2 regions of the Mycetocola sp. Y444 genome follow, and region 2 is predicted to be linked to the other one. Evidence: predicted binding sites of a transcription regulator. Region 2 holds the regulator's gene; the other holds the start of a gene.
The links. The regulator LexA, encoded in region 2, represses DNA repair genes until DNA is damaged. The targets are predictions, from matches to a motif close to TCGAACANNTGTTCGA.
Positions count from the first base shown of each region.

Region 1: a site for LexA is predicted at 6,510-6,525, ahead of imuA' (DnaE2-dependent mutagenesis accessory factor ImuA'). Genes of this name have one in related genera too.

Region 1 covers NZ_JCAIUB010000001.1:202,186-217,717, forward strand. The annotation lists gene galK (galactokinase) at 1-505, opposite strand, end outside; gene galT (galactose-1-phosphate uridylyltransferase) at 502-1,623, opposite strand; gene AC1C2M_RS00960 (DeoR/GlpR family DNA-binding transcription regulator) at 1,726-2,535, shown strand; gene AC1C2M_RS00965 (aldose 1-epimerase family protein) at 2,593-3,522, shown strand; gene map (type I methionyl aminopeptidase) at 3,548-4,327, opposite strand; gene AC1C2M_RS00975 (FBP domain-containing protein) at 4,395-4,886, opposite strand; gene AC1C2M_RS00980 (methyltransferase) at 5,129-6,295, opposite strand; gene imuA' (DnaE2-dependent mutagenesis accessory factor ImuA') at 6,536-7,273, shown strand; gene AC1C2M_RS00990 (DNA polymerase Y family protein) at 7,270-8,838, shown strand; gene AC1C2M_RS00995 (error-prone DNA polymerase) at 8,862-12,287, shown strand; gene AC1C2M_RS01000 (EamA family transporter) at 12,201-13,151, opposite strand; gene AC1C2M_RS01005 (hypothetical protein) at 13,235-13,393, shown strand; tRNA gene AC1C2M_RS01010 (tRNA-Lys) at 13,702-13,774, opposite strand; gene AC1C2M_RS01015 (DNA-directed RNA polymerase subunit beta) at 13,878-14,507, shown strand; gene AC1C2M_RS01020 (bifunctional phosphatase PAP2/diacylglycerol kinase family protein) at 14,568-15,532, shown strand, end outside.
Region 2 covers NZ_JCAIUB010000002.1:958,183-973,714, forward strand. The annotation lists gene AC1C2M_RS11150 (regulatory protein RecX) at 1-110, shown strand, start outside; gene miaB (tRNA (N6-isopentenyl adenosine(37)-C2)-methylthiotransferase MiaB) at 263-1,912, shown strand; gene miaA (tRNA (adenosine(37)-N6)-dimethylallyltransferase MiaA) at 1,909-2,862, shown strand; gene dapF (diaminopimelate epimerase) at 2,879-3,760, shown strand; gene AC1C2M_RS11170 (class I SAM-dependent methyltransferase) at 3,783-4,400, opposite strand; gene hflX (GTPase HflX) at 4,437-5,987, shown strand; gene lexA (transcriptional repressor LexA) at 6,097-6,900, opposite strand; gene AC1C2M_RS11185 (LysM peptidoglycan-binding domain-containing protein) at 7,135-7,581, shown strand; gene AC1C2M_RS11190 (histidinol-phosphate transaminase) at 7,622-8,704, shown strand; gene hisB (imidazoleglycerol-phosphate dehydratase HisB) at 8,701-9,309, shown strand; gene hisH (imidazole glycerol phosphate synthase subunit HisH) at 9,306-9,956, shown strand; gene priA (bifunctional 1-(5-phosphoribosyl)-5-((5-phosphoribosylamino)methylideneamino)imidazole-4-carboxamide isomerase/phosphoribosylanthranilate isomerase PriA) at 10,015-10,761, shown strand; gene AC1C2M_RS11210 (SseB family protein) at 10,745-11,512, shown strand; gene AC1C2M_RS11215 (DUF1844 domain-containing protein) at 11,779-12,144, opposite strand; gene infC (translation initiation factor IF-3) at 12,414-12,998, shown strand; gene rpmI (50S ribosomal protein L35) at 12,991-13,185, shown strand; gene rplT (50S ribosomal protein L20) at 13,214-13,606, shown strand; gene AC1C2M_RS11235 (TrmH family RNA methyltransferase) at 13,709-14,518, shown strand; gene AC1C2M_RS11240 (amino acid ABC transporter ATP-binding protein) at 14,659-15,414, shown strand; gene AC1C2M_RS11245 (glutamate ABC transporter substrate-binding protein) at 15,504-15,532, shown strand, end outside.

The sequences.
Region 1 (15,532 bases), on a different contig from region 2:
TCTCGGCGAGCTGGCCGACCTTGGCGAGGGTCTCGCGGGGAAGCTCAAGCTGCCAGGTGTCGTTGAGGGCAACGGCGATGGCGCACTCGATCGCCGCAGACGACGAGAGGCCTGCGCCGATCGGCACGTCCGAGTCGATGAACGCGTCGAAGCCCGTTGCGGCGGCGAGGTCGGCACCGAATTCGCCGAGCGCCCAGACGACGCCGAGCGGGTACGCCGACCAGTCGGAGAGGGCATCGGGGGTGATCGCGTCGAGCTCGACGGTCACGACCTCGTCGCTGAACGCCGACGTAACCCGCACGGTGCGGTCAGCGCGCGGGGCGAGAGCGACGACCGTCGACCGGTCGATCGCGAACGGGAAGACGAAACCGTCGTTGTAATCGGTGTGCTCACCGATGAGGTTCACCCGGCCGGGAGCCTGCCAGATGCCGGCGGGAGCCGCACCATCGAAGCGCGAGGCGAATCCCGCCCTCGCGCGTTCGGCCAGTTCGGTGATGTTCGTCATACGGGGGTCTCCTTGTCGGCGAGAGCAATCGCCTCACGCACTCGTTGTGCTGTCTGCTCGGGCGGGATATCGCCGATCCAGGCTCCCATGGCAGCTTCTGACCCGGCGAGGTACTTGAGTTTGTCGGCGGCACGACGCGGCGACGTCAGCTGCAGCATGAGCCGGATGTCGTCGCGGCCGACGTTCACCGGCGCCTGGTGCCACGCGGCGATGTACGGCGTCTGGGTCTCGTAGAGAGCGTCGATTCCGCGCAGGAGCCGCAGGTAGAGGACAGCGAGTTCGTCGCGCTCCTCATCGGTGGTGCCCGCGAAGTCGGCGACGTGGCGGTGCGGCAGCATGTGTACCTCGATCGGCCACCGTGCGGCGAACGGAACGAACGCCGTCCAGTGCTCGCCCTGGAGCACCACACGGTCGCCAGCCTGCTCGCTCGCGAGGATGTCGGCGAACAGCGTCGGGCCGTATTTCTCGACGGATGCCATCAGCCGCTGGGTGCGAGGGGTCACGTAGGGGTACGAATAGATCTGGCCGTGCGGGTGACGCAGCGTCACACCGATCTCAATTCCCCGGTTCTCAAACGGGAACACCTGCTCGATGCCGGGCATCGCGCTGAGCGCCGCGGTACGCGATGCCCACGCCTCGATCACGGTGCGGGCGCGTGACCGGCTGAGCGAGCCGAACGATCCCTCGTGCTCGGGGCTGAAACACACCACTTCGCAGCGACCGACGGAGGTGCGGATGCGGCCGATGCCGATCTCGGTGAGGTCGTCGAGCCCACGCGGGGCGTTCTCGTCCTCGAGAAGCGGGCCGAACGACGGCGAGCGGTTCTCGAAGACGGCGACGTCGTAGTTGCTCGGCACCTCGGACGGGTTCGTCTCGGTCTGCGGTGCAAGCGGGTCGAGGTGCGCGGGCGGCAGAAAGACCCTGCTCTGGCGGGCTGACGCGATCGACACCCATTCGCCGGTGAGCGGGTCCTGCCGCATGCTCGCCGTGGCCGGGCGCTCGGGCAGGTCGCGCGCGTCAGGCGCGCGGTCAGGACCGAGGGTGGTGTCGGCGTCATCGAAGTAGATGATTTCGCGACCGTCAGCGAGGACGTCGGAGGAGGAGGTAATCGAGGTCATGGTTCTGGCTGCCTTCCGCACGCCGGGCTTTCACAAGTGGAAGCAATTCTACGTTCCACTCCTCCCATTGACAACTAAACGAAACTAACTGAAGATGAGCGCATGACCGATTCGACCCCTCGCGCTCCGGGCGACACCGTCCCAGCAGTCGTTCGGCGTGAGCGCATGGCCGACCTGATCGCCGCAAGCGGCTTCCTCCGGGTCTCCGACCTCAGTGAAGCCTTCGGGGTGAGCGAGGTCACCGTGCGCAGCGACCTCGCCGCCCTCGATGATGGCAACGCGGTCCGACGGGTGCACGGTGGTGCTGTTCCACGCGGCCAGCGGGCACGCGAAGCGAGTTTCGAAAAGTCGCTCGAGGCATCCGCCCTCGCCAAACAGAAGATCGGCCGCCGCGCCGCCGCGCTCGTCTCGAGTGGGCAGAGCGTCCTTCTCGATGTCGGCACGACGGCGCTCGCCGTGGCCCAGGCGCTCGTGGAACGCGACGACCTCGACGATCTCGTCGTCATCACCAACGGACTCAACATTGCGCTCGAACTCGAATCCGCGATTCCCCGGTTCACCGTCATCGTCACCGGGGGAGCGCTTCGCCCGCTGCAGCATTCCCTCGTGCACCCGCTCGCGCGCACCGTGCTCGAGCAGGTGCACGCCGACATCGCCTTCATTGGCTGCAACGGGGTCGATCCGATCGCCGGCGTGACGAACGTCAACCTCCCCGAGGCCGAGGTGAAGCAGTTGATGGTGTCGTCCGCTGATCGTGTCGTCGTGCTGGCCGACGCGTCCAAGCTCGGGCAGGTCAGCCTCGGCGCGGTTGCCGGTATCGACGCCGTCGACGTGCTCGTGACCAACAACGGTGCGGATGCCGCTGTGCTGGCGGATCTCACCGCTGCCGGAGTCGAGGTCCTCACCGCGTGACCCTTCGGCGGTCTGGCGCTACGCTTTTTTGCACACAACAACGAGGAGCGTGGGTCCATGACCGCAGTCACCGGTGAGCAGTTCGACCTGAGTCTTGACACTGGGTCGGGGGGAAACGTCACAGCGACGATCACCCAGGTGGCTGCAGGCATCCGTCGACTGAATGTGTACGGAATCGACATCGTGCCGCCGTACGACGCGGGCGTGCAGCGTCCGCTTGCCAGTGGCATCGTCCTCGTGCCCTGGCCCAACCGCATTCGTGACGGTCGCTGGCTCCTCGACGGCGTCGAGCAGCAGCTCGCCCTGACCGAGCCGAAGAAGCACAACGCGAGTCATGGTCTGCTGCGATTCAGCCCGTATTCGGTTGCGGCGCGCACCGAATCGACGCTGAGGCTCGAGGCGAGGGTCTTTCCGCAGAGCGGCTATCCGTTCCTGCTCGACACCGCCGTGACCTACCGGCTGGTCGACGCCGGCATCGACGTCATCCACACGATCACCAACCTGTCGGATGCCGCGGCTCCCGTTGCGGTTGGCGCCCACCCGTTCGTCACGATCGGCGACGTCGAACCGGAGGACCTCACGGTCACCGTTCACGCGGCCACCCACATCGACGTCGATGACCGGTCCCTGCCGACGGGAGAGACGCCCGTTGAAGGAACGCCGTTCGACCTCCGCGGTGGCGTTCGGCTTGGCGACCTGGACCTCGACGCGGGGTTTGCGGACCCGGTGATCACCGACGGCGTATCCGAGCACTCGATCACGGCACCCGATGGTCGCTCGGTCACGGTGTGGGGCGACGAGAACTTCCGGTTCTGGCAGGCGTTCAGCACAGAGCTCTACCCCGGTCAGTCGAAGGCCGTTGCAATCGAACCGATGACGGCGCCGGCCGATGCCTTCAACTCGGGTCGTGGCATCCGCTGGCTGGAGCCGGGTGAAACCTGGGAAGCCAGCTGGGGAATCCGCGCCGACGGGTTCGCGCCGGTCTAGCGAGACCTCCGGTGCCCGCTTTTCGCTACCGTCGCACCGTTGGCAGTGTGAGGATCTCGGCACCGTCATCGGTGATGGCGATCGTGTGCTCGCTGTGTGCCGTCCGGCATCCGGTCGCACTCTTGAGGGTCCACCCGTCGGCGTCCGTGACGAGTTTGTCGGTGTCTGCCATCACCCAGGGCTCGAGAGCGAGCAGCAGCCCCGGCCGCAACGTGTAGCCGCGTCCGGCTCGGCCCATGTTGGGCACGTGCGGGTCCTGGTGCATGGTCGAGCCGATGCCGTGGCCGCCGAACTCGGTGTTGACCGGGTAGCCGGCTTCGGTGAGCACCGCGCCGATCGCGGCGGAGATGTCTCCGATCCGTACTCCGGGGCCTGCAGCCGCGATTCCCGCGACCAGTGCCCGTTCGGTCGCGGTGATCAACGCGACGCTGTCCGCTGGCTTCGAGTCGCCCACGATAAAGCTGATGGCGGAGTCCGCAGCGACGCCATCCTTCAGCACGGCGAGGTCGAGCGTCAGCAGGTCGCCGTCGGCGAGCCGGTAATCGTGGGGGAGCCCGTGCAGCACTGCGTCGTTGACGGCGGTGCAGATGTAGTGGCCGAACGGGCCGCGTCCAAAGGATGGCGCGTAGTCGACGTAGCAGGATTCTGCTCCCGCCTCGACGATCATCTTCTGGGCCCAGCGGTCGATGTCCAGAAGATTCGTCCCGACCGTTACCCGGTCTTTCAGCCCATACAGGATGTCAGCGACCAGGGTGCCCGTGACCTTCGCCCTGGTCAGTTCGGTGGGATTCAGAATCTCGATCATGCGGCGCCCTCTCAATGACTGTCCTCGCCATAATATGCTCACCACCTGCGCGGGCAGCGTGAGACGATTACTCGTCGGCGCCGACCTCGGCGACGAAACCCTGCACCCGCTCGCGCAGCGTGTTGATCTGTTTCTCGCGCGCCGCCTCCACGTCGAAACCGAGGTAGGCGACGGCCGGCAGCTTGCGCGCGTTGCGGGAGCACCCGAAGTCGGCACACACGAGTGTGCCTATCGTGTTCCCGTTGCGCCCGGCCTTGCCCGAGCGACGTGCTGCATAGAACACGACGTCGTCCTCGAGGGTGATGTCCTGGCACCACGAGCACTGCGCCCGCGCCCGTGGTTTGGCTTCCGCCCGCTGCAGCAGGATGCCGACCGGTCCGTTGTCGCGCTGCACGATCACATAGCCGCGGCGCGGCAGTTTGCGGTCGCGCCAGCCGAGAAAGTCGAGGTTGTCCCAGTCGAGCGACTCGAAATCTTCGGGAAGGGTGAGGTCACTGACCTGGCTGCGTGACGCGTTGATGAATGAGGTGGTGATGTCTTTGTGGGTGAGGGGAAGCATATTTCTGTCCTGGGGTGAGAGAGCCGGAGGCTCGAGAGTGTGCCGGGGTTATGGGCCGGCGCAGGAAGATTGGCGTGTCCCGGCGTGCATTGATGCACAAGCTCAGGGAGAACGCATACTCGCGGAAGAACGAGGAGGGTCAGCGAAGAAGCGTTACCTCGAGCCGGCGCAGTATGCGCCGGTAACCTCCAGTCGCCCCAGGGGCGTTGCGAGAGAAAAATGCATTCGGTAAGTGTAGCGCGCTACGCCGGGTTCGCCCTGAGCCGCCAGAGCGACGTGACCTCGGCGGCACGCGCGGCGTTCAGCGGGTCGGTCCTGTCAGTTGCACGTGAGTGTGTCGGGCGGGTGTCCATCCGGGCAATCACGGCGAGGCCGGCGTCCTCGATGGCATCGAGCAGGTCTCCGCGCGACCGCAGGCCGAGGCGTTCGGCGATGTCCGAGATCACGAGCCAGCCCTCGCCATCCGGGGTCAGGTGCTCGGCAAGACCGGAAAGGAAGCCGGCCAGCATCCGCCCGCCCTCGTCGTAGACGGCGTAGTCCGTTGCAACCTTCGGGGTGGCCGGGATCCACGGTGGGTTACAGACGACGATGTCGGCGCGGCCGTCGGGAAAGAGATCGGTCTTCTCAACGGTGACGGCGGGACCGAAGCCAAGCTGGTCGAGGTTCTCTGTCGCGCAGGCAAGAGCCCGCGGGTCCTGGTCGGTGGCGACGATGTGACGGATGCCGCGGTGCGCGAGCAGCGCCGCGAGTACGCCGGTGCCTGTTCCGATATCGAAAGCTGTCGTCGCGTTCGGCGGGAGGGGTGCGTTCGCGACCAGGTCGAGGTACTCGCCACGCACGGGGGAGAAGACCCCGTAGTGCGGGTGGATCTTCGCGCCGAGCGCTGGAACGTCGACGCCACGGGTGCGCCATTCCTCGGCGCCGATGACGCCGAGCAGTTCGCGGAGGGAGACGACGGATGCCTCGATGGCGGGACCCCAGGCGTGAGCGATGGCCTGGCGGATGTCGGGGGAGCGGCGCAGCGGAATCGTGCCGTCCGCTGACACCGGAACCAGCAGCATCCCGAGCAGTGTCGAACGTCGCAGTGCGTCGACGCGCGAGCGCTGGAACGCGGCGGTGATGTCGTCGTTCCTGGGTGGGGCGGGTGTGCCCAGGCGCTTGCCCATTGCGGCGAGCAACTGTTTGGCGTTGTGGAAGTCGCCGGTCCAGAGGACGGCCGTGCCGGTGGATGCGAGCCGCAGGGCGGTCTCGGCCGTCATCGAGTCGTCTCCGGTCACGACGGATGCCGGTGCAGGCCAGCCACTCTCGGAGCGCCAGAGAGCTGAGTGTTCGATGCCGTCATCGAGCCACGCGAGATGTGGGGGTTCGACGCCGTCACCGGTCATTGGGTCGTTCGTCCGTTCGGGCATCTGTCTCAATTCGCGGCGTCGTGCCTGTCGGAGCTTGAATTTCAGTATGACAGGGGGAGCTGTGGGGAAGCGGACGGGACGAGGAGCCGGGCCTCTCGACGCGGCTGGAAGCGCTCGTCGAAGGCTTCTACTTCGCCGTTTTTGTGCGTCGCCCGGCGGGCGTGTGTGCCCTGGAATTCCGACTCTCCCGGGCTGGATTCCCCGATTGACTTTATCGAATATCTGTTCGACTATTAACCCATGTCCCTCGCTGTTGCTCCTGCTCGACCCCCGGCATTCGCCGCGGGATCGAACGCTGTGGCGAGCCAGGTTGCTGAACTGCAGGCGCGCATCCGGGGGATGCAAACTACCCGGATAGATTCGCACGGACTCCCGACATCGCCCGGTGTCGCCGAACTTCTGCCCGGCGGAGTGCTTCGCGCCGGCACGGCATACTCGGTGCTCGAATCGACGACGCTCGCGCTTGCTCTGCTCGCCGGTCCCAGTGCCGCCGGCGCGTGGTGTGGTGTCGTCGGTGTGCCGTCGCTCGGTGTCGAAGCAGCGGCGGCAGCTGGCATCGATCTTGACCGGCTCGTTCTCGTGCCTGAGCCGGGAGACCAGTGGCTGCAGGTCACGGCGGCCCTCGCAGACGTTGTCACTGTCGTCCTCGCGCGCCCACCGGCATCCGTCTCTGCCGCAGAAGTGTCACGCCTGGGTTCGCGGCTGCGTCAGCGGGGATCGACGCTCGTCGCGCTCGGTGACTGGCCACAGAGCGAGGCGACGCTGCGGGTGACCGACGATCGCTGGACGGGGCTCGGCGACGGCCACGGCTATCTCGCCGCTCGCAGGGTGACCGTCGCTGTGACCGGGCGCACGCTCGCCGGCAAACCGCGTCGCAAGCAGATGTGGCTGCCAGACACCCAGCAGTCGATCCGGTCGGCGGGTCTTGCCGGGGTTCCCTCGGTCCGTCAGCCGCACCACGAAGCGGCGGCATCATGACCGAAGCTCCCATCCGCACCATCCTGCTGTGGTGCCCGGACTGGCCGACAAACGCTGCAGCTGTCGAACATGGGTTCGGCCCGGACGTACCAATCGCCCTCATCGATCGTGGCGTAGTTTTTGCCTGTTCAGCGGCGGCTCGCAGCGAAGGGGTCCGTCGCGGCCTGCGGGTGCGCGAAGCCCAGTCGCGGAGCACGGGGCTGATCGCGCTGCCGTACGATCCCGTGCTCGATCACCGGGCGTTCGAGCCGGTCATCGCCGCCGTCGAACAGATCGTGCCAGGCGTCCAGCTCTCCCGCCCCGGTACCTGCGTCATGCGTGCGCGCGGGCCGAGCCGCTACTACGGCGGCGAACGACAGGCGGCACAGGCACTGCTTGACACCCTCGGCGCCGTCGGAGTGCGTGACGCGCGGGTCGGCATCGCCGACGGGCCCTTCGCCGCGGCGCAGGCAGCGAAGCTCCCGCCATCGAGAGAAACGGATGCCATCCGCATCGTTCCCGCAGGACGCTCGCCCGAGTTCCTTGCCGCGTTCGGTGTCGACATTCTCGAACGGCCCGAGCTTGCCGTCCTGCTGCAGCGGCTGGGCATTCGCACCCTCGGCGACTTCGCCGCACTCGACGCCATGCAGGTGCGTGACCGCTTCGGACCGGACGGCGTTCTTGCCCACCGGCTCGCGTCAGGCTTCGACCCGAGCGACGTCGACGCCAGGGTGCCACCGGCCGATCACTCGAGCGTCGTCGAATTCGAGCCGCCGCTTGACCGGGTCGACCAGGTCGCCTTCGCATTTCGTGCAGCAGCTGAGGAGTTCGTTGCACGACTGCAGGTGTCCTCGCTCGTGGCGACGGCCATCCGTATCGAGGTGCGCACCGAGGGAGGTGACGTGCGTTCGCGTACCTGGTTGCACCCTCGGTGGTTCACCGCCGGTGATGTGCTCGACCGCGTCCGCTGGCAGCTGCAGGGTGCGGGGATGGCCGACAGCGGGCTGAGCAGCGCGATCTCGTCGCTCCGGGTCGAACCGGAGAGTGTCGATCCGGCTGGCAACCACGAAGCCGGCCTGTATGGCGGCGCAACAGATGAACGCATCCACTCGGGGCTGTCCCGTGTGCAGGGCATGGTCGGGCACGCTGGTGTGCTCACCGCTCGGATCATTGGTGGTCGCCAGCCGTCCGATCGCCGGGTCCTCGTTCCGTGGGGTGATCTTCCACCAGGGGGCGAAGCATCGGTTCGGGCGTCACAGGAGCTGCCGTGGCCTGGCAAGCTGCCAGGCCCGCCGCCCGCCACAGTATTTCCGGAACGGCAGCGGGTTGTCGTGCACGCCGCAGATGGGCACGACATCGGTGTCGATGAACGTGGCGAGCTGTCTGCCGTCCCCGCTGGCTTTGCTCCGCACGGACAGGCCGCGGTCGCTGTCAGTGCGTGGGCTGGGCCGTGGCCGGTGGCTGAACGCTGGTGGGATGGTGGCGGTACCCGGCTCAACCGCTTCCAGCTCGTCGACGATACGGGGGCGGCGTGGCTGCTCGTTCTCGACGACTCCGGCTGGTGGGCGGAGGCCCGCTATGACTGAACAGTTCAGGGAGGGCGGTTGTCATGGGCTGGCATAACCCCCCGATCTCCTGGTCGGAGTTCGAACGCTCGCTGAGTGACCTGTCAGGGCCTGACACACCGCCGAATACACCGCCGGTTGGTGCCGACGGCGGTGACAGTCCTGCCTGGTCACGGAAACGGTTGCCATACGTCCCTGTTCCCGTTGAGGCACCGCCCGCTGAGACGATCGTCGGCTACGCCGAGTTGCACACCCACTCCAACTTCAGTTTCCTCGACGGGGCTTCCTCGCCTGAGCACCTGGTCGAGGAAGCCGTTCGACTGGGTCTGCACGGACTCGCCCTCACCGACCATGACGGCCTCTACGGCATCGTGCACCTCGCCGAAGCGGCCGAGGCACACCCCGAGCTCAAGACGATCTTCGGTGCCGAACTCTCGCTCGGCCTGAGCAAGCCGCAGAACGGCGAAGCAGACCCGGAGGGTACCCACCTCGTCGTCCTCGCACGGAAGGAAGAGGGCTACCACCGGCTCGCCGGCGCGATCACCTCGGCGCAGCTCGCCGCGGGCGCCGAGAAGGGCAAGCCGAGCTACGACATCGAGGACCTCGCCTCAGCGGCAGACGGCACGTGGCTTGTGCTGAGCGGATGCCGCAAGGGCGCCGTTCGGCAGGCTCTCGTTGCCGAGGGCGAAGCCGGCGCGCGACGCGAACTCGACGAACTGGTCAGGCTGTTCGGTGCGGGGAACGTCGTCGTTGAGCTCTTCGACCATGGCAACCCGCTCGATACCGCGCACAACGACACCCTCGCCGCGCTCGCTGAGCAACTCGAGCTGCCCGTGGTCGCGACGATGGCCGCGCACTACGCCACCCCCGGTCAGCATCACCTCGCCTCAGCGCTCGCCGCCGTTCGCGCCCGCAGAAGCCTTGACGACCTCGACGGCTGGCTGCCGGCATCCGGTTCACATCATCTGCGGAGCGGTGCCGAGATGGCCCGGCGGTTCGCGAGGTACCCCGGCGCGGTTGCGCGCACCGTTGAGATCGCCGACCAGCTCGCGTTCCGGCTGCGGAGCGTCAAGCCGGGGCTTCCGCTCCAGGAGGTTCCCGACGGTCACACGCCGATGAGTTGGCTACGCGAGCTGACCTGGCAGGGGGCAGCCAGGCGGTACCCGAACGCCGACGCCGCGGTCACCGAACGGATCGCACGTGAGCTCGACGTGATCGAGCAGAAGGACTTTCCCGGTTACTTTCTCATCGTCTACGAGATCGTTCAGTTCGCCCGCGGTCGCGGCATCCTGTGCCAGGGGCGCGGATCTGCCGCGAACTCCGCTGTCTGCTACCTGCTCGACATCACCGCCGTCGACTCGATCAAGTACAGCCTGCCGTTCGAGCGGTTCCTCTCCAGCATGCGCGAGGAAGAACCCGACATCGACGTCGACTTCGATTCCGACCGCCGTGAGGAGGTGATCCAGCACGTCTACGAGAAATACGGCAGGTTCAACGCCGCCCAGGTGGCGAACGTGATCACCTACCGGCCGAAGTTCGCCGTGCGCGACATGGCCAAGGCGCTCGGCCACAGCCCTGGGCAGCAGGATGCCTGGTCGAAACAGGTGGAACGGTGGGGCGCGCTCACGTCGAGCGACGACCACGACATTCCGGCGCCCGTCATCGACCTGGCCTCACAGGTGCTGACCTTCCCCCGCCATCTCGGCATCCACTCGGGGGGAATGGTGCTCACCGACCGGCCCGTCGGAGAGGTCTGCCCGATCGAGCACGCGCGGATGGACGGCAGGACCGTTCTGCAGTGGGACAAAGACGACTGCGCCTGGATGGGGCTGGTCAAGTTCGACCTGCTCGGTCTCGGCATGCTCGCCGCGTTGCAGTACTCCTTCGACCTCGTCGATGAACACTGCGGTGAACGGTGGGACCTCCAGTCGATGCCGAAGGAAGAGCAGGGTGTCTATGACCAGCTCTGCCGTGCAGACAGTGTCGGGGTGTTCCAGGTGGAGAGCCGCGCGCAGATGGGCATGCTGCCGCGGTTGAAGCCGAGGAGCTTCTACGACCTCGTGATCCAGATCGCGATGGTCAGGCCCGGCCCGATTCAGGGTGGGGCTGTGCACCCGTACATCCGGAGGCGAACGGGGGTGGAAGAGGTCACTTACCTTCACCCCGACCTTGAGCCTGTGCTCGAGCGCACCCTCGGAGTTCCGCTCTTCCAGGAGCAGCTGATGCAGATGGCCATGGTCGTCGGCGGGTGCACTGGCGAAGACGCCGACCTGCTTCGGCGGGCCATGGGGTCGAAGCGTGGGCAGGAAAAGATCGGTTCACTCAAGGAGAAGTTGTACGCGGGAATGGCAGAGAACAACATCACGGGCGCTGACGCAGACACGATCTATTCAAAGATCCAGGCTTTCGCGAGCTTCGGTTTCGCCGAGAGCCACTCGATCAGTTTTGCGCTGCTCGTCTACGCGAGCGCGTGGATGCGCCTGCACTACCCGGCGGCGTTTCTCGCCGCGCTGCTCCGCGCGCAGCCGATGGGGTTCTATTCACCCCAGTCCCTCGTTGCGGATGCTCGCCGTCACGGTGTCGAGACCCGACGGCCCGATATCCAGCTTTCCGGTGTCGAGGCGGAGCTCGAACCCCTCGACGGTGTTCGCGGCGTCGTTCGGACCACCGGTCTCGATCCGTGCATCGAGACCGAACAGCCCACTGTGCAGCCGTTCGACAGGGATGCGCCGTTCGACCCGGGGGATCACCGCCGCGACGGCGCATACGCCGTGCGCCTTGGACTCGCCGAGGTCACCTCGATCGGAAAGCGCAAGGCGAAGCAGATCGTCACCGATCGCGAACGAGGCGGGCCATACCGGGACATGCGTGACCTTGCACGGCGGGTGGGGCTCAACTCTGCCCAGCTCGAGGCGCTCTCAGCAGCCGGAGCGTTCGACAGCATGGGGCTCTCCCGACGCGGAGCGCTGTGGGACTCCGCGCAGGCCTCCCAGGAGCGACCCGACCAGCTGAACGGCAGCCACATTGCCGTCCAGCCTCCGCTGTTCGCCATGCTCACCGATGAGGAGCAGGTGGTCAATGACCTCTGGTCGACCGGGGTCACTCCCGATGATCACCCGATCCGGCACGTTCGATCAGCGCTCGTCGAGCGTGGTGTGTTGAGTGCCGCCCAGTTGCAGACGGCGGAATCCGGACGCAGGATCGAGGTCGGCGGTGTCGTCACCCATCGGCAGCGACCGGCGACGGCGAGCGGCATCACCTTCATGAACCTCGAAGACGAGACGGGCCTCGTCAACGTGATCTGCAGTGTCGGCGTCTGGGGGCGTTACCGGCGAACGGCGCGCGAGGCGCCGGCGATGATTGTGCGCGGAATCCTCGAACGCTCACCCGAGGGCATCGTCAACCTGCTTGCCGACCGGATTGAACCGCTTCCGCTCAGCGCGAGCACCCGGTCGCGGGACTTTCAGTGACCCGGAGCCCGTGCCTGTGGTGATCACCGCGGTGGCGAGCCCGGCGAGCATGACAGCACCGCCGAGGATCTCGGTCACCGTGGGCACTTCACCCTGCACCAGCCACGCCGCGACGATACCGATGACGGGCACGAGAAGAGTGAACGGAACAACGGCACTGGTCGGATACGCTGCCATCAGCGAGTTCCAGATGCCGTACCCGACCAGCGATGCGGCGACCGCCGTGTACAGCGTGCTGAGTATGGAGACCAGCGACAGGTGAGTGAGTGCGTACCCGACGGCATCCGGACCATCGAGCAGAACCGCGAGCGCGGCGCTCGGCAGCGGGACGACCAGCGCTGACCAAACGACGAGCGAGAGCCCGGATGCCACCTTCGCGCGACGGCTGAGCACGTTACCGATCGCCCACGACAGAGCGGCGCCCATCGTGATGACGAGTGGCACCCAGGGAGCGACGATGCTGTGCCCGACGACAACGATCCCGAGTCCGAGAGTTCCGACGACCACGCCGATCAGCTGGCGTGGGGTCGGCCGTTCGCCGAGGACACCGGCCGCGATCAGGACGGTGAGGATGACCTGGGTCTGGAGGAGCAGTGAGGCGAGGCCCGCCGGCATGCCGAGGTGAAGGGCCAGGTAGAGCAGCGCGAACTGCCCGAAGCTCAGGAAGGAACCGATGGCGAGGATGTTCCGCCAGCCGATCTGAGGCGGCCGGACGAAGAACACGGCGGGAATGGCGACGAGCACGAAGCGCAGCGCGACGAACAGCAGCGGAGGCATCCCGTCGAGTCCTTCATCGATGACGACGAAGTTGAGTCCCCAGATCAGGGCGACGAGCAGGGCGAGCAGGCTGTGCTTGAGGGTCACGGTCTCCATGGTCCTCGGACTCGTACCCGAGAACAAGCGCGAGCGCGACCAGCGACCGGCAGGAACTTGGCTACACTGGGCACATGGCTTTCGCGTTCTCTATCGTGCTGTTCCTCGTCGGCATCTACCTCTTCGCTCTGGCGTTCACGGTGACGAGCTTCCAGGCCATCATCTTCTTCGCCGGCATCATCGTTGTCTCAATCGCGTTCGCGATCCCGGCCCACGTACTCGCCAAGCGATAAGACTTCCCCCGACCGTCGCCACGGTGTGGCGGGGAGTGGCGCGGGCGACAGCCCAGCGGCTTTGTTGCGTTATCGACAACGTGCGCCGTGGCATCCGCTCGCCTGCAACGCAGGAGATCTCGCCCGCAACCCAGGAAATAGGGCGATTATCAGGATGACATCGCCGATGTCGTCCCGAAAGGCGTGCGATCTCCTGTTAACCGGGCGTCGTCTTTACCGGGAACCGTCGTGCTGCGATGCGTTCGGCCGAGGGCACCTGAGCGACGCCAGCGACGGGTCGCGGCAATGCCACGAGCATTTCGCGAGGGTGGGCCCCGCCGGGCTCGAACCGGCGACCCGCGGATTAAAAGTCCGATGCTCTACCAACTGAGCTAGAGGCCCCAACAACCCCTCTAATCTACCGGTTCCCGCTGAGTGATTTGACCACTTGGGCATACTTTCCGCGGAGTAACGTTGAACTTTGCGATGAGAGAGGCGGATGCAGATGGCTGAAGATTTCCACAAGCCAACCAAGTTTCCCGGGCGGGTTTTCGAATCGTTCGTGGGTGGCATCGATCCTGCCGAGTCGAGCCGGATCGCGCACGAAACCGCGGTGGCGCTGTTGTCCCGGGTGCGGGACGATCCCGATCCGGGCGTCATCGACCGGCTCGTCGCGTACACGGAGGAAAACGGAATCGACGCCATAGCCGAGCTGTGGTCGCACGCAACGCCCCGCAGCCTGCCTGGCGCGCTCTGGCGCATCTACCTGCTGCAGCTCATGATCCGCGAGGACCCGCACTCGGCCAGTTTCCTCTTCACGCGGGGGACCGAAGTGATGCAGACCATCGACCCGGTCGTCGCCGGGGCATCCATCCCAACGGGTCCTACCGAGATCGTCACCCTCGCCGATCAGATTCTTCGCGGCTTATTCGAGGGCGACTTCGCCGTTGCGCTCGAGCGCGCTGCGGCATTCTGCCGGGTGTCGGCTGCCGGATGTGCGAGCGTCGCCGATGATGCCGACGCAGCCGAACCGATCAGGTCGCTTGACCTCACGACGCGCGCTCTCCGGCTCTCGACACTCGCCCAGGACCTGACAAGCTGCGCCCGCCTGTGGCGCCAGGAATCTCTCGACTGACCGGGTGAAAAGAACTCCCGATCGCGGTTGAAAACGCGCTCGACTCATTACTCTGGACGAATGACGTCAACTCCAGCCGCGCGGTGGCGGCGAATGATGCTCTTTCCGGCATGGGTTCGCCGGGGAGATGCCAGGGCGGGGCGACACATCAACTCCCGCAGTGCGCCGCGGGCTGTCGACTCGGCCCTCCGTCATCTGTCCCGATCCGCCGATCGGAGCGTCCTCTGGTTCGCCATCGGGGGAGGGCTCCTGGTTATGGGTCAACGTCGGGCGGCGCTCAGGGGGCTTGCGTCGCTGGCCGTCGCGAGTGCGGTGGCCAACCTCATCGGCAAGAAGCTGTTCGGCGGAGACCGCCCGCTGACAAAGGACATCCCGATCGGCCGTCGCCTTCACCGTTCGCCCGAATCTCCGTCGTTCCCCTCGGGTCACGCAGCCAGCGCGGGCGCGTTCGCCACGGGAATCGCCCTCGAACAGCCGGCGTTCGGCCTCGCCGTCGCACCGGTCGCCGGTGCCGTCGCGTATTCGCGGGTGCACACCGGTGCGCACTGGCTCTCCGACGTGCTCGGCGGTCTGGCGATCGGTGTGGCCGTCGCAGCGGCGGGCAAAGTGCTCGTCCCCGCGCGGGTTCCCACGGCAGTGCGCGAAGGCGGCATCGACATTGCGCTTCCCGCCGCACCGTCGGGTGACGGCGTTTTCATCGTGGCGAATCCGTCGTCGGGCAAAGACGTCGTGGGCAGGACCGATCCCCTCACGCGCATCGGCGAACGGATGCCGCACGCGCGCGTACACATCCTGGCCGACGACGAAACGCCGGATGCGGTGATCACCAAGGCGCTGGCATCCGCGGATCCGCCACGCATCCTCGGGGTCTGCGGAGGCGACGGGACTGTCTCGGCGACCGCTGACAGTGCCAGGAAGGCCGGACTTCCGCTCGTGGTGATCCCCGGCGGTACGTTCAACCACTTTGCCCGCGCGGTGGGAAACGACTCGGTCGACGACGCTCTCGACGCGCTCGCATCCGGGGC
Region 2 (15,532 bases):
CCGGTTTCCTCGCGCGACGCGGTTACCCCGGCAACATTGTGCGAGAGGCTATCGCGCCAGTGCTGACCGGCCGCTCGTCGTCACCGAGCTCGACGGTACGGTTCCGGTAGTTCGTTCGCCGTCGGTTGGCGCCCGTCCAGCTCGGGCGTGCGCCGACTGGCGCTCCTGCTGGCAACAACCTGCTCGCCGCTGGCACCGTGGGCATCAGGCAGCCAACGCGCCGCCACCACGCAGCCGCGTGCGAACGTAGACTGGGACAACCATGAGTAGCCTGCTTGAAACGCCCACAGTCATCACGCCGTCGACAGCGGCAATCGACGCGACCGGGCGTGCTCGCACGTATGAAGTGCGCACCTACGGCTGCCAGATGAACGTGCACGACTCCGAGCGGTTGAGCGGCTCGCTCGACGCCGCCGGCTACGTTCCCGCCGAGAGCGGGGCCGAGGCGGATGTTGTGGTCATCAACACCTGCGCCGTTCGCGAGAACGCCGACAACAAGCTCTATGGCAACCTCGGTTACCTCGCGAGCGTCAAGCGCCGCCATGAGGGCATGCAGATCGCCGTTGGCGGCTGTCTCGCGCAGAAAGACAAGAACGTCATCCTCGAGAAGGCGCCGTGGGTCGACGTTGTCTTCGGGACGCACAACATGGGCGCACTGCCGAACCTCCTCGAGCGCGCCCGCCACAACGAAGAGGCGCAGATCGAGATCCTCGAAGCGCTCGAGACCTTCCCATCCACGCTGCCGACCAAGCGGGAATCCAGCTACAGCGGCTGGGTGTCCATCTCCGTCGGATGCAACAACACCTGCACCTTCTGCATCGTCCCGTCCCTGCGCGGAAAAGAGAAAGACCGGCGGCCGGGTGAGATCCTCGCGGAGATCCAGGCGCTCGTCGATGACGGTGCTATCGAGGTGACGCTGCTCGGCCAGAACGTGAACTCCTACGGCGTCGAGTTCGGCGACCGCCAGGCGTTCAGCAAGCTGCTGCGCGCCGCCGGGGCCATTGACGGGCTCGAGAGGATTCGTTTCACGAGCCCCCACCCCGCGGCGTTCACCGACGACGTCATCGACGCGATGGCCGAGACGCCGAGCGTCATGCCTCAGCTGCACATGCCGCTGCAGTCCGGTTCCGACCGGATCCTCAAGGCGATGCGCCGGTCGTATCGCAGCGAAAAGTTCCTCGGCATCCTCGACAGGGTCCGGGCCCGAATGCCGCACGCGGCGATTTCGACAGACATCATCGTTGGCTTCCCCGGCGAAACCGAGGAGGACTTCCTCGAGACCCTCCGTGTGGTGGAGGCGGCGAGGTTCGCTACGGCATTCACCTTCCAGTACTCGATCCGTGAGGGGACCCCGGCCGCGACAATGCCGGACCAGGTTCCGAAGGAGGTCGTCCAGGAGCGCTTTGAGCGGTTGACCGCCCTTCAGGACCGCATCTGCCTCGAGGAGAACCAGAAGGTCGTCGGCCGCGAGATCGAGATCCTCGTCGCGGTCGGCGAAGGTCGCAAGGATTCCGCCAGCCACCGGTTGTCCGGCAGGGCCGAGGACTCCCGCCTCGTGCACTTCGAGGTGCCCGAAGGCTCGGCGATCCCGCGCCCGGGAGACATCGTCACCGCCACAGTGACCCAGGCCGCGCCCTTTTACCTCATCGCTGATGCTCCCGCCGGAAGCGAACTCGTGGTGCGAAGGACCTCCGCCGGCGACGCATGGGACCGCGCGCAGGCAGAGTCGTGCGGCGTTCCCGCGCCCGGCGCCTCACCGAGCAGCCCTGGCCGCGTTTCACTGGGACTGCCAACCCTGCGCGTCGGTCCGCCCACGCCCGTCCACGACGCACCGGTTCGTGCCCACGACGCGCCAGCTCAGGTCCAGGGCGGAATGACACCGATTTACGACGCACTGGACGGCGAACGCTGAACCCGCACAGCGACCCGCAGCTCATCGCGGTAGTTGGTCCGACCGGTACCGGAAAGAGCGAGCTCTCGCTCAATATCGCAGAGGCCCTCGCGCGCACGGGCAGTGGCGCTGAGATCGTCAACGCGGATGCCATGCAGCTGTACCGCGGGATGGACATCGGCACGGCCAAGCTGCCTGAAAACGAGCGCAGGGGCATCCCGCACCACATGCTCGACATCCTCGATGTCGACGAAGAAGCTACTGTCGCCAGGTACCAGCCTCTCGCCAGGGCTGCGGTCACCGACATCCTCTCGCGGGGGAAATCCGCGATCCTCGTCGGTGGGTCCGGCCTGTATGTCTCGAGCGTCCTCTACGACTTCCAGTTCCCCGGCTCTGACCCCGCGATTCGGGCTCGACTCGAGCAGGAAGCAGCCACGCTTGGTCCCGGCATCCTGTACCAGCGACTGGCCGCGCTCGACGCGGGCGTTGCGTCGCGGATCGGGCCGCACAACACGCGGCGAATCGTGCGCGCCCTTGAGGTGGCCGAGATCACCGGTTCTCCCGTGGCGGGGATGCTGCCGGACGAGCCGGTGTACTGGCGCGAGTCGCGCATCATCGGGCTGTCGGCGCCGAGGCCGGAACTGACCGCACGCCTCGACCAGCGGGTGCACGGGATGTGGGCTGCCGGGCTGCTGGACGAGGTGGCGGCGCTGCGGGCGGCGGGGCTCGAGGGCGGTGTTACCGCGTCGCGGGCGATCGGATACGCGCAGGCGCTGAAGCAACTCGCGGGCGCGGCCACCGAGACGGAAGCCATTGAAGAAACGCAGCAGCTGACCCGGCGGTACGCCAGGCGGCAGATGAGCTGGTTCAAGCGCTATGCAGACATCGTCTGGCTGGATTACGACGCGCCTGACCTGGTCGAGAAGGCCATGGCATCCGTCACCGGCGCGACGCCCCAGGTTCCGCGCTGACCCTAGACTTGGGCGCATGGGATTCACTCTGCAGTTCACCAAGGGCCACGGCACTGGCAACGATTTCGTGCTCTACACGGACCCTGAGGGCGACCACCCACTGACCACCGCGCAGATTGTCGCGGTGTGCGACCGGCACTTCGGTGTCGGCGCCGACGGCGTCATCCGCGCGGTCAGGTCGCGCAACATCGACGAGGGCGCGGCAGCCCTGGCCGAAGACGACGGCGCAGAGTGGTTCATGGACTACCACAATGCCGACGGATCCATCGCGGAAATGTGCGGCAACGGCATCCGTGTCTACGCACGGTACCTTATCGAGCAGGGTCTTGTTGAGCTGGAGTCGGGTGACACCCTCGCAATCGGAACCCGCGCCGGCGTCCGTGACGTCCAGCGCGCCACGAACGGTTTCCAGGTCGACCTCGGGCGCTGGAAGCTCGAGGGTGGCGAGCCGCTCGTGCGGGCCAAGGAGCTCAAGGTGGCGCGGCCGGGGCTCGGCATCAACGTCGGAAACCCGCACGTCGTCGTCGCTCTCGCAGACGAGGCAGAGCTTGAGTCGGCTGACCTTCACTACATTCCGCTGATCGAACCGGAACCCATCGATGGGGCCAACGTGGAATTCGTTGTGCCCTATGACCCGCTCATCAAGGACGGCGTTGCCCGCATCTCGATGAGGGTTCACGAGCGGGGGAGCGGTGAGACTCTGTCGTGCGGCACCGGCGTCGCAGCCGCGGCTCTCGCGACGCGGCACTGGGCCGGGTCGGCGGCACCGAACGCGTGGCGCGTCGACGTTCCAGGAGGAACGCTCGGTGTGCGGATGTTCGCGACGCAGGACGGCGAGCACGTCGGACTGTCTGGCCCGGCCGACCTCGTCTACACGGGCACTCTCGAGCTCGGCTAGCGTCCGTCCGTCAGTTCATCCGTCAGTTCGCTTCAGCGCGCAGTGCCCGCAGCACGCGGTACCCCTTGCTGATCGTCTCTTTGGTGAACTCGAAATCGTCGCCCATGCTCTCCTGCAGCCAGCGGTGCAGGCTGTCTGAGCCGAGGTTGCGCTGCACGACGAGCCAGGCGTCTGAACCCGGTTCCAGACGCGGTAGCCAGCGCTCAAGCATGGCGTGAAGCTCGGTCTTGCCGACCCGGATGGGCGGGTTCGACCAGATGGTCTGGAACCGGACGTCGTCGGGAACCTGATCGGGCTGCACTGCAGTGATATTGGTGAGCCCGAGCTTCTCCGCGTTCATCCGCAGCAGGTCGAGCGCGCGCTCGTTGACATCGACCGCCCAGACATGAGCGCCTGGCGCCTCGAGGGCGAGTGTCAGGGAGATCGGTCCCCAGCCGCAGCCCAGGTCGAGAAGGTTGCCGGTTTGGGGCGGAGTCGGGGCGTTCGCTAAGAGCACCTGCGTCCCCGGGTCGATCCGGTCAGGGCTGAAAATCCCGTTCGAGGTGGTGAGTTCGTAGTCCTGGCCTGAGAGCCGAACGGAAACCGTGCGGAGCTTGAGTTCGGTTCCGGGTACGCCCGTAAAATAATGATCGCTGGCCATAGGGGAACGTTACCGCAAAGCAACTAGGCTTAACTGATGAGCAAGTCCACCGAATCAACCCCAGAGAACACCGAAACACCCATCGACGACGATGCAGTATCGCGGGTGTTGCGCAACGCTGAGTCCCGCGCGGGCGGCTATTCGCTCTTCGGTTCGAGTCAGGCCGACGCCCTGCAGGACAGGTCCACGACCGGTGAGTCCGGGCACGATGGATTCGACGGCGAGCAGCAGGATCGGGAAGACCGTCAGGCGCTCCGCCGCGTGGCCAACCTGTCGACAGAGCTCGAGGACGTCACCGAGGTCGAGTACCGACAGCTGCGCATCGAGAACGTCGTTCTCATCGGCGTGTACCCGCAGGGCGCGCAGGAGGATGCAGAGAACTCGATCCGCGAGCTCGCTGCCCTCGCTGAAACCGCCGGCGCTGTCGTCCTCGACGGCATGCTGCAGCGCCGCCCGAATCCCGACCCGAGCACCTACCTCGGCAAGGGAAAGGCCGAGGAATTGCGCGGCATCGTCGCCGCGCTCGGCGCGGACACCGTGATCGCCGACACCGAACTCGCGCCAAGCCAGCGGCGTGCGCTCGAGGACGTCGTGAAGGTCAAGGTCATCGACCGTACCGCCGTCATCCTCGACATCTTCAGCCAGCACGCCAAGAGCCGCGAGGGCAAGGCCCAGGTCGAGCTCGCCCAGCTTGAGTACCTCCTGCCGCGACTCCGCGGTTGGGGTGACTCGATGTCCCGCCAGGCCGGTGGCCAGGTGGGTGGTGCCGGCGCCGGAATGGGTTCACGTGGTCCTGGTGAAACCAAGATCGAACTCGACCGACGCCGCATCCACACCCGGATGGCGAAGCTGCGCAAGCAGATCAAGGGCTTCGGGCCGGCCCGCGAGGCCAAGCGGGCCAACCGTAACCGCTTCGAGGTACCAAGCGTCGCTATTGCCGGGTACACCAACGCCGGCAAGTCGAGTCTGCTCAACCGGATCACGAAGGCCGGCGTGCTGGTCGAGAACGCACTCTTTGCAACGCTCGACGCGACGGTTCGGAAGACCCAGACCGAGGACGGCCGGCTCTACACGCTCTCCGACACCGTCGGATTCGTCCGAAACCTCCCGCACCAGCTCGTCGAGGCGTTCCGCTCCACCCTGGAAGAGGTGGCGGAGTCGGATGTCATCGTGCACGTGGTCGACGCATCGCATCCGGACCCTGCATCCCAGATCAGCACTGTCCGCGACGTGATCGGTGATGTCGGCGCCCGCGATATTCCAGAGATCGTGGTCTTCAACAAGAGCGATCTCGTCAGCGAGGACGACCGGCTCGTGCTCCGCGGACTGGAACCCAAGGCGATCTTCGCTTCGGCGCGCACCGGTGAGGGGATCGACGAGATCCTGGCCCGTATCGCGGAGCTGCTGCCGAGTCCGACAGTCCCGCTTCACCTGCTCGTCCCGTACGACCGGGGAGACATCATTTCGATGCTCCACCGCCGCGGAAAGGTCGAGAAGCTGGACTACGAGGAAGACGGCACCGAGGTGCGCGCACTCGCGTCGGAGGAACTCGCCGCACAGGTGTCCGAGTTCGCGATCGCCGAGTAAACGCGAAGCGGCGACGTCACACGTCTGGTCTGTTAACGAACGGATGCCCCGGGTCTGTACCCGGGGCATCCGACCGTTAAGCGGGCGTCAGGCGCCCCACCGTGAGTGGCTACACCGCGCGGAGGACCGCAACGATCTTGCCGAGCACGTCGGCTTCGTCGCCGAGGATCGGTTCGAAGTTCGTATTGCGGGGGAGCAGCCAGGTGTGGCCATCGCGCTGGCGAAACACCTTGACCGTGGCTTCGCCATCGAGCATGGCAGCGACGATGTCGCCGTTCTCGGCGGTCGGCTGCTGACGGACGACAACCCAGTCGCCGTCGCAGATCGCTGCGTCGATCATCGACTCACCCGAGACCTTGAGCATGAACAGCTCGCCCTTGCCCACGAGCTGACGCGGCAGGGGGAAGACCTCTTCGACCTGCTGGTCAGCGGTAATCGGCACCCCGGCAGCGATGCGTCCGACCAGGGGCACCATCGCGGCGTCGCCGACCGGTGTTGAGCTTTCGAAGTCGGCAACGTTCGAGGGGGAGGGCAGGTCGATCAGGATCTCGAGTGCACGGGGCCGATTGGGGTCCCTGCGCAGGTAACCGCTCAGCTCGAGCTGGTTGAGCTGGTGCGTCACGCTTGAGAGTGACGCGAGTCCGACCGCGTCGCCGATTTCGCGCATGCTCGGCGGGTAGCCGCGGCTCTGCACGGAGCGCTGGATCACGTCGAGGATCGCCAGCTGCTTCTCGCTCAGGCTCTTGCGGCGGCGCGTGGTCGGCTTCTCTGCCGGCACGCGCTTGGCCTTCCGTGCCTTTGGAGCGGCAGATGAAACAGCGGCATCCGGCTCGTTCTCAGCCGTGATATTCGCGTCGTCGAGCGTCATGTCACTCCCGTCTGGCGGGCAGCCCCGGCCAATGTCAGTGGTCACTGGTTGAGTCTCAACCATCAATCGAAACTCTATCCGTCCCGAGGGGCCCCAGCAAAGATTTGTTCGAGTGTGTCGGGCAAATTCTGCAAAAAAGTCCGAAGAAGGACTTGAATCTTCGAACAATCGAATATAGATTCGGAATACAGGTTCGTATTCGGCCCTCCCGGCCGAGGGCCGGATACGAATTCTTCGAATCGCCACACAACAGTTCACAGCACGAACCGGAGGCGCACCATGAGCACCGCAGTCATCACCCCCATTCACTCTCTCTCGCGTCCAGCCGCCCGGCGCCCCGAGGCGCCGCGCCCATCGAACCCGCGTACACAGGCCGCCGGAGGCGACGCGTCAGCGATGATCGCACGCCCCACCGGGCGCATCCGACTCACCCGGCGCGGTCGCGTTGTCCTGACCTCGCTCGCCGCTGCTCCGTTCATCGCTCTCGCGGCCTGGCTCGGACTCAACGCCGGCGCCGCAGCGGCGTCGTCGTCCCCGAGCTCGGCCTCGTTCGAGTACGTCACTGTCGAACACGGTGACTCCCTGTGGTCCCTCGCGGGCACGCTGGCTCCCGAGGCCGACCCTCGTGATGTGATCGCCGACGTGATGGCCCTCAACCAGCTCGAAACGTCCACGGTCGTTCCCGGGCAGAACATCGCCATTCCCGAGCGATACACGGCTCCGTAACGCACACCGAAGCGCAAGGCGCGGCGGGTAAACTTCCGGGGTGAGTTCCCTCGATGCCCTGCCCATCCGCGATGATCTTCGTGGCAAGTCCCCGTACGGCGCACCCCAGAAGGTCGTGCCCGTCGCCCTGAACGTCAACGAGAACACGCATCCGATTCCCGAAGACGTGGCCCACGACATCGTGACCGCCCTCGCCCGCGCTGTGCTCGGCGTGAACCGATACCCCGACCGCGAGTTCACCGAACTACGGATCAGCCTCGCCGGTTACCTCGGGCACGGTCTCACTGCCGATCACATCTGGGCCGCGAACGGCTCGAACGAGGTTCTGCAGCAGGTTCTCCAGGCTTTCGGCGGACCTGGCCGCTCGGTGCTCGGGTTCAGCCCGACCTATTCCATGTACCCGCTGCTGGCCGCAGGCACCGGAACCCGGTGGATTGCCGCCGAGCGTGACGCCGACTACGAGATCTCGCCCGAGACCGCCAGCGCCGCCGTTCGCCGCGAACGCCCCGACGTCGTGATTCTCTGTTCTCCGAACAACCCCACCGGGACCCCGCTTGGGCTCGACACCATCGAGGCCGTCTATGACGCGACCGATGGCATCGTGGTCGTGGACGAGGCGTACTTCGAGTTCGCCCCAGAGGGGACTCCCAGCGCGCTGTCCCTTCTCGACGGGCGCGACCGGTTGCTCGTGTCACGAACCATGAGCAAAGCCTTCGCATTTGCCGGCGCACGGGTGGGCTACCTCGCTGCGGCGCCGGCGGTCACGGACGCGCTTCGCCTGGTGCGTCTTCCGTACCACCTCTCCGCACTCACGCAAGCCGCGGCGATTGCTGCCCTTGCACACAGCGGCGAAATGCTCGCCATGGTCGATGACATCAAGAACCAGCGCGACCGCATCAGCGCTGGCCTCGCCGACCTCGGCTACCGCCCGTACCGGAGCCACAGCAACTTCGTGCTGTTCGGAGGCGTTGACGATCCGGCAGCACTGTTCGAGTCACTGCTCGAGCGCGGAGTGCTCATCCGGGATATCGGCCTCGCCAATCAGATGCGGGTTTCGGCGGGTACCGAGGCGGAGACGACCGCGTTCCTCGAAGCCATTGCGGCGGTAAGCTCGAAGTCATGAGCCAGCCGCAGCGCACCGCCCGGATCCAGCGCGAGACGAGCGAATCGAGCATTGACCTCACGATCAACCTCGATGGGACCGGTGTCAGCGATATTCACACCACCGTGCCCTTTTACGATCACCTCCTGACGGCGTTCGCCAAGCACGCACTGGTCGACCTTACGGTCAGGGCCACCGGCGACATCGAGATCGATGTGCACCACACGGTGGAAGACATTGGCATCGCACTCGGGCAGGCCATCAAGCAGGCGCTCGGCACCAAGGAGGGCATTTCGCGCTTTGGCGACGCTCTCGTTCCCCTCGACGAGGCACTCGTCCAGGCCGTCGTCGACATTTCCGGTCGGCCGTACCTCGTGCACTCCGGCGAGCCCGCGGGGTTCGAGTTCCACCTCATCGGTGGTCACTTCACCGGGTCGATGGTGAGGCACGTGTTCGAAGCCATTGCGTTCAACGCCGCACTCACCGTTCACGTCACCGTGCTCGGCGGGCGCGACCCGCACCACATCGCCGAGGCCGAGTTCAAGGCATTCGCGCGGGCGTTCCGGCAGGCGAAGGCTCTCGATCCTCTCGTGACCGGCATCCCATCGACGAAGGGCGCACTGTGACGGGATCGTCACGGCCAAGCGTTGTTGTTCTCGACTACGGGAGCGGCAACGTCCACTCCGCGGTCAAGGCACTTGAAGCGGCGGGCGCCGACGTCGAGCTGACCGGTGACCGACGCAAGGCACTCGAGGCCGACGGTCTTCTCGTGCCCGGTGTTGGAGCGTTCAGCGCGGTCATGGAACAGCTCTCCACCTCGCGCGGGGGTGAAGTGATCGATCGCCGGCTGGCCGGTGGTCGCAAGGTCATGGGCATCTGTGTCGGGATGCAGATTCTGTTCGAGCGCGGTGTTGAACGCGGCGTCGACACAGAGGGCCTCGGAGAGTGGCCGGGCGTCGTGACGGAACTCGACGCGCCCGTTCTCCCGCACATCGGCTGGAACACGGTCGACGCGCCCGAAGACTCCGTCCTCTTCCGCGGCATCCGCGACGAACGCTTCTATTTCGTGCACTCGTACGCCGCGCAGGACTGGAAGCTCGAGGTGATGCCGCCGTTCCACGAGCCGGCACTGACGTGGGCCGAACACGGAACCCGGTTCCTCGCCGCCGTCGAAAACGGACCGCTGAGCGCGACGCAGTTCCACCCGGAGAAGTCCGGCGATGCCGGCATCCGCTTGCTGGCCAACTGGGTCGGCTCTCTCACATCGGACTGACCCTCCGCATTCTTTCGAATGGCACGCTCGTGCCGCACCACACAACCAAGGACAATTCATGAGTGAGTTCAACACGACCCCGAAGCTTGTGCTGCTTCCGGCCGTCGACGTCGCCGGCGGCAAAGCCGTCCGTCTGACCCAGGGGGAGGCGGGCACGGAGACCAGCTACGGCGATCCGGTCGACGCCGCCGCTGACTGGGCGCGCCAGGGCGCCGAGTGGATCCACCTGGTGGACCTCGATGCCGCATTCGGCCGTGGGAACAACGCGGGCGTGATCCGCAAGGTGATCAAGCAGGTCCGCGGTGTGAACGTCGAACTCTCCGGTGGCATCCGCGACGACGCGTCACTCAAGGCAGCTCTCGCGACCGGAGCCAAGCGAATCAACCTCGGTACGGCGGCGCTGGAGAACCCGGAGTGGGCTGCGAACGTCATAGGCCAGTACGGCGAAGCCGTCGCGGTCGGCCTCGATGTCCGCGGAACCACACTCGCGGCACGGGGCTGGACCCGTGAGGGCGGCGACCTGTGGACGGTCATCGACCGGCTCGAGCGGGCCGGCTGCGCCCGCTATGTCGTCACCGACGTGACGAAGGATGGCACCCTCCAGGGGCCCAACGTCGACCTGCTTCGCCAGGTGATGGAGCGGACCAACCGACCGGTCATCGCGTCCGGTGGAGTGTCGAGCCTCGACGACCTCGTTGCCCTGCGCGAACTCGTGCCGCTCGGTCTCGAGGGTGCGATCGTCGGCAAGGCGCTCTACGCGGGTGCATTCACCCTGGCTGAGGCGCTGGATGTCGCATCCGACTAATCCCGCAGACTCGGCCGGGCAGCCCTGGGAGGGCCGCCAGTTCGGCGAGAACGCTTTTGCCGGCGACGATGGGTCTGCGCCACCTCAGCTGATCGACGCGCTCGCGCGATTCGCGGATGGGCGAGCGGGGGAGGATGCCGTCGTCGACGCGTTCCGCTCGTCGCGGCTGCTCATCCCACTGGTGACCCACGCCGGCGACGTCGGAGTGAACGCGCATGGCCAGAAAGTCGACAAGACCCAGGAGCTGTCCATCGTGACCGTCGCCGGTCCCGACGGCCGTAACGTGCTGCCGGTCTTCTCGTCGGTGGCCGCCATGCAGTCCTGGAACACGATCGCGCGACCGGTGCCGGCAGACGGCATCCGCGTTGCCCTCGCAGCGGCGAGTGAGAACACAGACCTCGTCGTGCTCGACCCGACGAGCGACACCGAGTTCGCCATTCGGCGGCCGGCGCTGTGGGCCATCGCGCAGTCGCTGCCGTGGCAGCCCGCGTACGCGAACCCGGATGTGCTCGACGCATTTCTTACGAGCGCGCGCTCCGAACTGGCGGTGCTCGACGTCAGGCTGGAGTCGGGTGACGCACGGGCGCGGCTGGCCGGCCCTGAACTCATCGCCCACCTCGAACTGATCGACGGCCTCACGCGCAGTGAGCTCGACGCCGTGCTCTCCAGGCTCGCCCAGCGGTGGGCGGCGAGCGACGTGATCGCGACGATGGTCGACTCACTCGCGGTGCGGCTCGAAGCGTCCCGCTGATCCGGGCGGAACGCGCGCGCTCGTGCACACTCGAGCGTTGGTGCGCGTTCAACTGTCGCTAATGCATGGTTCCGCTGCGTTTGCCGTTCATCTGTGACAGATGAACGGCGCGGAACGCGCGCGCTGGTGCACACTCGCGCGTTGGTGCGCGTTCAACCGTCCCTGATGCATGGTTCCGGCGCGTTTGCCATGCATCTGTGACAGATGAGCGGCGCGGGCGCGACGCGTAGCGCCTTCGCCCGCGCCTGTGGGGGGAGCGGGATGACCTAGTTGACCGGGCCGGTCCACTTCTCGCCGGGGCCCTTGCCCACGGGGTCGGGAATGACGGATGCCTCACGGAACGCCAGCTGCAGCGAGCGAAGCCCATCACGAAGGCTGCGCGCGTGCATGTCGCTGATCTCGGGGGCTCCCGCGGTGATCAGGCCAGCGAGGGCGTTGATCAGCTTGCGTGCCTCGTCGAGGTCCTGCTGCGACTCAGGGTCGTCGGCGAGGCCACATTTGACCGCCGCCGCGCTCATGAGGTGGACGGCTGTCGTCGTGATGACTTCGACGGCGCCGACGTCTGCGATGTCGCGGGTTGCGTCGGACGCAGCGTCCTCGACGTTGTCGTATGGGGATTCGTTAGTGCTCAATGCCAACCTCTGCTAGACTCTAAGACGGCTCCGGGACTAAAGTTCCGGTACGAAAGAGGAAAATTCCCACCCGCGCTTGACCGCTTCACTAAGGTTACCGGGTTGTTGTACTCCGCCAGACGCATGGTTTCCATGCTGAGGTAGACAGGGTACGAGCCACTGTGATGGATTTTTTTCCGTCATGGTTGTGGTGTGTGACTTCTCCTCTCTCGCTTGATTCAGGCATCCGTCTGTATTGAAAGTCAGAGATTGAGTTAGAGGAGTAACGCATTAGCGATCCCCGTACAAACGACCGTATCCGAGTCCCCGAGGTCCGCCTCGTGGGTCCCGCCGGAGAACAGGTCGGCGTTGTCAAGATTGAGGTAGCACTGCGCCTGGCGCAGGAAGCTGAGCTCGATCTCGTCGAGGTCGCCCCGAACTCCAAGCCTCCGGTCGCGAAGATCATGGATTACGGCAAGTTCAAGTACGAGGCTGCGCAGAAGGCCAAGGAGGCCAGGCGTAACCAGGCGAACACCATCCTCAAAGAGGTTCGGTTCCGTCTCAAGATCGACAAGCACGACTACGAAACAAAGCGCAAGCGCGCTGAGGGCTTCCTCAAGGCTGGTGACAAGGTCAAAGCAATGATCCTGTTCCGCGGTCGTGAGCAGTCACGACCCGACCAGGGTGTTCGCTTGCTCCAAAAATTTGCCGAAGATGTTTCGGAACTGGGCACTGTTGAGTCCACTCCGACCATCGATGGTCGAAACATGGTCATGGTGATCGGCCCTCTGAAAAACAAGTCAGAGGCCAAGGCCGAAGCCAACGCACAACGTGCTGCCAATAAAGCAGCGAAGCAGGAGGAAGACAATGCCTAAGCAGAAGACCCATTCCGGTGCCAAGAAGCGATTCAAGCTCACCGGTTCCGGCAAGATCAAGAAGCAGCAGTCGGGCATGCGCCACAACCTCGAGGTGAAGTCCGGACAGCGTAAGCGTCGCTTGAACACCGACCAGCTCGTCTCGAAGGCTGACACCAAGAACATCAAGAAGCTTCTCGGTCACTAAGACCTGAACCCGTTAGGAATATATACAAATGGCAAGAGTTAAAAGGGCGGTAAACGCTCACAAGAAGCGTCGGAAGATCCTCGAGCGGGCTGAGGGTTACCGCGGTCAGCGTTCGCGCCTGTACCGGAAGGCCAAGGAGCAGGTCACCCACTCCATGGTTTACGCGTACCGTGACCGCCGCCAGAAGAAGGGTGACTTCCGTCGCCTCTGGATCCAGCGGATCAACGCGGCATCGCGTGCCAACGGCCTCACGTACAACCGCCTCATCCAGGGCCTCGGCCTTGCTGGTATCGAGGTTGACCGTCGTATCCTCGCCGAGCTCGCCGTCAACGAGCCCGCTACGTTTGCGGCCCTCGTCGAGAGCGCGAAGAAGGCCCTCCCGGCCGACACCTCGGCTCCGAAGGTTGACGCAGCAGCGTAAGCAGCTTTCTCCTTTCAACGGGCATCCCGCTTCGGCGGGGTGCCCGTTGTTTCGTTGTGCGCGCCTCCCCACCGCGGACGTGCCTGTCCCTAGACTGGGGGAGTGCTTGATAACCCACGTTCCCCGCGCGTCAGAGCGGTAGCAAAACTTGCCAAACGACCGGCCCGTCTCGAAACCGGCCTCTTTCTTCTCGAGGGGCCGCAGGCGGTCTCAGAGGCGCTGACCTTCCGCCCCGGGCTGATCGTCGAACTCTACGCAACACCCACAGCTCTTGAGCGGTACCCCGACATCGCAGCCATGGCTGACGAGCAGACCGACTTCGACGTCGAGTTCGTCTCCGAGGAAGTCCTCGGTGTGATGAGCGACACAGTGACTCCGCAGGGCTTCATCGCCGTTGCGCACCAGTTCCCGACCTCGATGAAGGACATCTTCAACGGCGAGCCCAAGCTCATTGCCATCCTCGAAGAGGTTCGCGACCCCGGAAACCTGGGAACCATCATCCGTGCCGCCGATTCTGCAGGTGCGGATGCCGTCATCCTCACCGGGCGCAGCGTCGACCTGTACAACCCCAAGGTCGTCCGCTCGACGACGGGGTCCCTGTTCCACCTGCCGATCGCGGTCGGCGCCGAACTCCCGAACGTCATCGAGCGGGCGCACAAGGCCGGACTCCGTGTACTCGCCGCCGACGTGAAGGGCACGAGCCTGCTCGACGCCCGCGTCTCGGGCGAACTCGTCCAGCCGACCGCCTGGCTGTTCGGAAACGAGGCGCACGGCCTGACCGATGAGCAGCTTCCGCTCGCGGATGCCGCGATCACGGTTCCGATTTACGGCCACGCCGAGTCGATGAACCTCGCGACCGCGGCGTCGGTGTGTCTCTACGAGTCCGCGTTCGCGCAGCGCAGCGCCGTCTGACCCACCCCGCCCAGAGGCATCCGATACTGTTCGTAATCTTGGTTACGAATCAGTAACGGATGCCTCTCGTCATACGGGCGAAACACCGTGTCCTTTAGTTTGGACGCATGGAACCAACGCTGATACCGAACACGACGAGCATGCCCATAGCGAAACGTGGTGAGCCCCTGGTGGTCGTCGACTCGGTCAACAAACACTACGGCGATCTCCATGTACTCAAGGACATCAACACCACGGTGACCCGCGGTGAGGTCGTCGTCGTGATCGGTCCAAGCGGTTCGGGCAAATCCACCCTGTGCCGGGCGATCAACCGGCTCGAGACCATCGACTCCGGCACGATCACCATCGATGGAAAGAAGCTCCCGGAAGAGGGCGCGGACCTCGCCCGTCTCCGTGCCGATGTCGGCATGGTTTTCCAGTCCTTCAACCTGTTCGCGCACAAGACGGTGCTCGAGAACATCACGCTCGCACCGATCAAGGTGAAGAAGATGTCGAAGAAGGATGCCACTGAGCGCGCGATGACACTGCTCGAGCGCGTCGGGGTGGCAAACCAGGCGCACAAGATGCCGGCACAGCTCTCCGGCGGTCAGCAGCAGCGTGTTGCGATCGCCCGCTCGCTCGCGATGAGCCCCAAACTGATCCTGATGGACGAGCCGACGAGCGCCCTCGACCCCGAAATGATCAACGAGGTTCTCGACGTCATGGTCGGCCTCGCCAAGGAAGGCATGACCATGATCGTGGTCACCCACGAGATGGGCTTCGCCCGCAAGGCGGCCGACCGGGTGCTGTTCATGGCAGAGGGCGAGATCGTTGAGGAAGCCACTCCCGAGACCTTCTTCAGCCACCCGAAGTCTGAACGCGCACAGGACTTCCTGTCCAAGATCCTCGACCACTGACCGCCGCGCGCCCCTGAGCGCGCGGCTCATCACCCTTGGCCGCTTCGGCAGCCGGGAAAACACAGCACATCACAAGGAATGAGAACGAGATGAAGCGCAAAAAGCTATCACTGATCGC